2 regions of the Enterobacter sp. R4-368 genome follow, and region 2 is predicted to be linked to the other one. Evidence: predicted binding sites of a transcription regulator. Region 2 holds the regulator's gene; the other holds the start of a gene.
What was found. Region 2 encodes sigma-54, which starts transcription at its own class of promoters, with help from an activator protein. Its sites were predicted from a motif close to GTTGGCACANNTTTCGCTNT; they were not measured.

Region 1 (3,426 bases), 580 kb from region 2:
GCGCGTTGAGCGCTTCTTCCAGAGAGCCTGCAACCTGCGGGATCTCTTTCGCTTCTTCAGCCGGCAGGTCATACAGGTTTTTGTCCATCGCTTCGCCCGGGTGGATTTTGTTTTTAATGCCATCCAGACCGGCCATCAGCAGCGCTGCGAAGCACAGGTACGGGTTAGCAGCCGGATCCGGGAAGCGAACTTCGATACGACGCGCTTTCGGAGAAGCCACCACCGGAATACGGATAGAAGCAGAACGGTTACGTGCAGAGTAAGCCAGCATTACCGGCGCTTCATAACCCGGGACCAGACGCTTGTAAGAGTTGGTGGTCGGGTTAGACAGGGCGTTGATAGCTTTTGCGTGTTTGATTACGCCGCCAATGTAGTACAGCGCCATTTCAGACAGGCCAGCGTATTTGTCGCCAGAGAACAGGTTCGTGCCGTTCTTGGACAGAGACATGTGGCAGTGCATACCGGAACCGTTATCACCGAACATCGGTTTCGGCATAAAGGTCGCGGTTTTGCCGAAGCGGTGGGCAACGTTGTGCACCACATATTTGTAAATCTGAATTTCGTCCGCTTTTTTGGTCATGGTGTTGAAGCGGGTAGCCACTTCGTTCTGACCAGCCGTTGCCACTTCGTGGTGGTGAGCTTCAACAACCAGGCCCATCTCTTCCATCACCAGACACATGGTGGAACGCAGATCCTGTGATGAATCAACCGGCGGAACCGGGAAGTAACCGCCTTTCACTGCCGGACGGTGACCTTTGTTACCACCTTCGTATTTGGTGGAGGTGTTCCATGCGCCTTCGATATCGTCGATAGCGACGCTGGAACCGGAGATGGAGCTGCCGAAACGTACGTCGTCGAACAGGAAGAATTCCGGCTCTGGCCCAAACAGAACGGTGTCTGCCAGACCTGTGGAGCGCAGGTACTCTTCAGCGCGTTTAGCGATGGAGCGCGGGTCACGATCGTAGCCCTGCATGGTGCCTGGTTCGAGGATATCGCAACGAATGATCAGCGTAGACTCTTCGTAGAACGGGTCAATGACAGCGGTAGTCGCGTCCGGCATCAGCACCATGTCTGATTCGTTGATGCCTTTCCAGCCACCAATCGAAGAACCATCAAACATTTTACCTTCTTCAAAGAAGTCGGCGTTTACCTGATGGGCTGGGATAGTGACGTGCTGTTCTTTACCTTTGGTATCGGTGAAGCGCAGATCGACAAACTTCACTTCGTGCTCATTCAGCATCGTCAAAACGTGTTCAGCGGACATACTTAAACTCTCCCGGATTTGTCATTGTCGTCGTGGTAACGAGGTCTTCTAATTACTACGTAAGCTGGCGTAGTTATCGTACAATCGTTAAAGCGAAATCTATGCCAACTTTTAAATGCCCCTAAAAAGGCGTTATCATGCACGGTATAGTGCAAAAGGGCTGCACCATGATGGTTATGTTGCACCAATATAGTGCCTTTATGTGAACATTGGGCACTATATTGGTGCAATTTTCGTTAAATGCCCCTTTTAACGCTCCGTGAAAGCGATCACAAAGCAACTCTGCAATACTTGTTTGCGGAGGATGTTTGTGATCCTGTTTAGTCCTTCGATTAATACGTGTACAATAACGCGCTATTTCTAATGCCTGAGGCAAAGTTGTGATCGAAAATCTGCGTAACATCGCCATCATTGCTCACGTTGACCATGGTAAAACGACCCTGGTTGACAAGCTGCTGCAGCAATCCGGTACGTTCGACGAACGTGCTGAAACTCAAGAGCGTGTGATGGACTCCAACGATTTGGAGAAAGAGCGTGGGATTACCATCCTCGCTAAAAACACCGCTATCAAATGGAATGATTACCGTATCAACATCGTTGATACCCCAGGGCACGCCGACTTCGGTGGTGAAGTTGAGCGTGTGATGTCCATGGTCGATTCCGTGCTGCTGGTGGTTGACGCATTTGACGGCCCTATGCCGCAAACGCGTTTCGTGACCAAAAAAGCATTTGCCCATGGCCTGAAACCGATTGTGGTAATCAACAAAGTTGACCGTCCTGGCGCGCGTCCGGACTGGGTTGTCGATCAGGTATTCGACCTGTTCGTTAACCTGGACGCGACCGACGAGCAGCTGGACTTCCCGATCGTTTACGCTTCTGCGCTGAACGGCATCGCGGGTATGGACCACGAAGACATGGCTGAAGACATGACCCCGCTGTACCAGGCGATTGTTGACCATGTACCTGCTCCGAACGTCGATCTCGACGGCACTTTCCAGATGCAGATCTCCCAGCTCGACTACAACAACTATGTTGGTGTAATCGGCATCGGTCGTATCAAGCGCGGTAAAGTAAAACCGAACCAGCAAGTCACTATCATTGATAGCGAAGGCAAAACCCGCAACGGTAAAGTCGGCAAAGTGCTGACCCACCTGGGGCTGGAGCGTATCGATAGTGAGATCGCCGAAGCCGGCGACATCATTGCGATCACCGGTCTGGGCGAGCTGAACATCTCCGACACCATCTGCGATCCGCAGAACGTCGAAGCGCTGCCGGCACTGTCTGTTGATGAACCGACCGTAACCATGTTCTTCAACGTCAACACCTCTCCGTTCTGTGGTAAAGAAGGTAAGTACGTGACTTCACGTCAGATCCTCGACCGCCTGAACAAAGAGCTGGTGCACAACGTTGCGCTGCGCGTTGAAGAGACCGAAGACGCTGACGCATTCCGCGTTTCCGGCCGTGGTGAGCTGCACTTGTCCGTGCTTATTGAGAACATGCGTCGTGAAGGTTTCGAAATGGCGGTTTCCCGTCCGAAAGTTATCTTCCGCGAAATCGATGGCCGCAAACAAGAGCCGTTCGAAAACGTCACGCTGGACGTTGAAGAGCAGCACCAGGGTTCTGTGATGCAGGCGCTGGGCGAGCGTAAAGGCGATCTGAAAAACATGAATCCGGACGGCAAAGGCCGCGTACGTCTCGACTACGTGATCCCAAGCCGTGGTCTGATCGGCTTCCGTTCAGAGTTCATGACCATGACTTCCGGTACCGGTCTGCTGTACTCCACCTTCAGCCACTACGACGATGTTCGTCCGGGTGAAGTGGGCCAGCGTAACAACGGTGTGCTGATCTCCAACGGTCAGGGTAAAGCGGTTGCGTTCGCACTGTTCGGCCTGCAGGATCGCGGTAAGTTGTTCCTCGGTCACGGCGCGGAAGTTTACGAAGGCCAGATCATCGGTATTCACAGCCGTTCTAACGACCTGACGGTAAACTGCCTGACCGGTAAGAAACTGACCAACATGCGTGCGTCTGGTACAGACGAAGCTACGGTTCTGGTTCCGCCGATCAAGATGACCCTGGAGCAAGCTCTGGAATTCATCGATGACGACGAACTGGTAGAAGTGACCCCGCTCTCTATCCGTATTCGTAAACGTCACCTGACGGAA
Region 2 (3,426 bases):
TTCCGTCGCAGTTACAGGATAAGAGCAACAAACAAACCCCGGCTCCGGCGCAAAAAAAGAGTAACTAATTCGTTATGGCAACATTAACTGCAAAGAATCTCGCCAAGGCTTATAAAGGCCGCCGCGTAGTTGAGGATGTCAGTCTGACCGTCAACTCTGGCGAAATCGTCGGGCTGCTTGGCCCTAACGGCGCAGGGAAAACCACCACCTTTTATATGGTGGTGGGCATTGTGTCGCGTGACGCGGGTAACATCATTATTGATGATGAAGATATCAGTCTGCTGCCGCTGCATGCGCGTGCGCGCCGCGGTATTGGTTACCTGCCGCAGGAAGCCTCGATTTTTCGCCGCCTGAGCGTCTACGACAACCTGATGGCCGTCCTCCAAATCCGCGATGACCTGACCTCAGAGCAACGCGAAGATCGCGCCAATGAGTTGATGGAAGAGTTTCACATCGAACATCTGCGCGACAATATGGGTCAATCGCTCTCCGGCGGTGAACGTCGCCGTGTGGAAATTGCCCGCGCGCTGGCGGCGAATCCGAAATTTATCCTGCTGGATGAACCGTTTGCCGGCGTTGACCCAATCTCGGTTATCGATATTAAACGTATTATTGAGCACCTGCGTGACAGCGGCCTGGGCGTGCTGATTACTGACCATAATGTTCGTGAAACGCTGGCTGTGTGTGAGCGTGCTTATATCGTCAGTCAGGGGCATCTCATTGCGCATGGAACACCGCAGCAAATCCTTGAAGACGAACACGTTAAGCGCGTGTATCTTGGGGAAGACTTCAGACTCTGATAGGGTAGGGTTTATTGACGTTTTTTGTCGGAGAGTGCTGCTCTGAATATGAAGCAAGGTTTGCAACTAAGGCTCAGCCAACAGCTAGCCATGACGCCACAACTGCAACAGGCCATCCGTCTGCTGCAGTTGTCCACGTTGGAACTTCAGCAGGAACTTCAGCAAGCGCTGGAGAGTAACCCATTGCTGGAACAAACTGACCTTCATGAGGAAGTCGATAGCCAGCAGGTTCAGGAAAATGACGGTCTGGATACCGTTGACGCTCTCGAACAAAAAGAGATGCCGGATGAGCTGCCGCTGGATGCCAGCTGGGATGAAATTTACACCGCAGGTACCCCTTCCGGCAGTAGCCACGACTACATCGACGACGAATTGCCTATCTATCAGGGCGAAACCACGCAGTCATTGCAGGATTATCTGATGTGGCAGGTAGGGCTGACCCCCTTCTCTGACACCGATCGTGCTATCGCAACCTCCATTGTTGATGCCGTTGACGAAACAGGTTATCTCACCGTTTCGCTGGAAGAAGTGCTGGAGAGCATGGGCAATGATGACGTGGGGCTTGATGAGGTCGAGGCGGTGCTTAAACGCATTCAGCGCTTCGATCCCGTTGGCGTTGCCGCGCGGGATCTGCGCGATTGCCTGCTGATCCAGCTCTCGCAATTCACCAAAGAGACACCGTGGTGCGAAGAAGCTCGGCTTATCATTAGCGATCATCTGGATCTGCTCGCCAACCATGATTTCCGCACCCTGATGCGCGTGACGCGGCTGAAAGAAGAGGTGCTGAAAGAGGCGGTAAATCTGATCCAGTCTCTGGATCCGCGCCCTGGCCAGTCGATCCAGACCAGCGAACCGGAATATGTGATTCCGGATGTTCTGGTACGTAAACATAACGGTCGCTGGACGGTGGAGCTGAACTCCGACAGCATTCCACGTCTGCAAATCAACCAGCATTATGCCTCGATGGGCGGCGGCGCACGTAACGATGCCGATAACCAGTTCATCCGCAGCAATTTGCAGGAAGCAAAGTGGTTGATCAAAAGCCTCGAGAGCCGCAACGATACGCTGTTGCGCGTTAGCCGCTGCATTGTTGAGCAGCAGCAAGCCTTCTTTGAACAAGGCGAAGAATTTATGAAACCGATGGTGCTGGCCGATATCGCCCAGGCCGTCGAGATGCACGAGTCGACGATTTCTCGTGTAACGACCCAGAAGTACCTGCACAGTCCTCGCGGCATTTTCGAGCTGAAGTATTTCTTCTCCAGCCACGTCAATACCGAAGGTGGTGGCGAAGCCTCCTCTACCGCTATTCGCGCGCTGGTGAAGAAATTGATCGCCGCAGAAAACCCTGCAAAACCGCTGAGCGACAGTAAGCTGACGACCCTGCTTTCCGATCAGGGAATTATGGTGGCGCGGCGTACCGTTGCGAAGTATCGAGAATCTTTATCCATTCCGCCGTCGAATCAGCGTAAACAGCTGGTTTGACCCAACCGATAAGGAAGACACTATGCAGCTTAACATCACAGGACAAAACGTCGAGATCACTGATGCTCTGCGTGAATTTGTGACCAATAAATTCGCCAAGCTTGAACAGTATTTCGAAAGGATTAATCAGGTCTATATTGTGTTGAAAGTGGAGAAAGTGACTCACACCTCGGATGCGACGCTCCATGTCAATGGCGGCGAGTTGCATGCCAGCGCGGAAGGGCAGGATATGTACGCTGCTATCGACGGTTTGATAGATAAACTGGCGCGGCAGCTCACGAAGCATAAAGATAAACTGAAACAGCACTAATTGTCCGAGCGTCCGTCTGGCGCGTTGCACCCTACCGTAACCCGGTAGGGTGACTGGCTCTGGCGTCGCTCAGGTGAAATTATGATGAATAACGATTCCGCTCTTCAATTGAGCAATGTCCTTAACCAGGAATGTACCCGTAGCGGCGTTCACTGCCAGAGTAAAAAACGCGCTCTGGAAATCATCAGTGAACTGGCGGCAAAACAGTTAGGCTTACCGCCACAAGTCGTCTTTGAAGCGATCCTTACGCGCGAGAAAATGGGCAGCACCGGCATTGGAAACGGTATCGCCATTCCGCACGGTAAGCTTGAAGAAGACACGCTTCGCGCCGTTGGCGTTTTTGTGCAACTCGAAACGCCCATTGCCTTCGACGCTATCGATAATCAGCCTGTCGATCTGCTGTTTGCCCTGTTGGTGCCAGCGGATCAAACCAAAACGCATCTGCATACGCTCTCGCTGGTCGCCAAAAGGCTGGCGGACAAAACTATCTGTCGGCGCCTGCGCAGCGCGCAAAGTGATGAAGAGCTGTATCAAATCATCACGCAGACGGAAGGTGAAAGCGACGATGCGTAACGGGAAGGAAACCTTTTTATCAGTTGTACTGAGGAGAAATGGTTCATGGTCCTGATGATCGTCAGTGGTCGTTCGGGTTCAGGGAAATCCGTCGCTCTGCGCGCCCTGGAAGATATGGGTTTTTATTGCGTCGACAACCTGCCGGTCGTGCTACTGCCGGAACTGGCGCAGACGCTTGCAGAGCGTCAGACTTCCGCTGCCGTCAGTATCGATGTGCGAAATATGCCGGAGTCACCGGAAGTTTTTGAACAGGCGATGAGC

Region 1: glnA (glutamate--ammonia ligase) is a predicted target of sigma-54. The motif match lies at 1,354-1,373, and genes of this name have one in related genera.

The regions. Positions count from the first base shown of each region.
Region 1 covers NC_021500.1:3,049,489-3,052,914, forward strand. The annotation lists gene glnA (glutamate--ammonia ligase) at 1-1,264, opposite strand, end outside; gene typA (ribosome-dependent GTPase TypA) at 1,645-3,426, shown strand, end outside.
Region 2 covers NC_021500.1:2,471,816-2,475,241, forward strand. The annotation lists gene lptA (lipopolysaccharide ABC transporter substrate-binding protein LptA) at 1-68, shown strand, start outside; gene lptB (LPS export ABC transporter ATP-binding protein) at 75-800, shown strand; gene rpoN (RNA polymerase factor sigma-54) at 849-2,282, shown strand; gene hpf (ribosome hibernation promoting factor) at 2,305-2,592, shown strand; gene ptsN (PTS IIA-like nitrogen regulatory protein PtsN) at 2,674-3,165, shown strand; gene rapZ (RNase adapter RapZ) at 3,211-3,426, shown strand, end outside.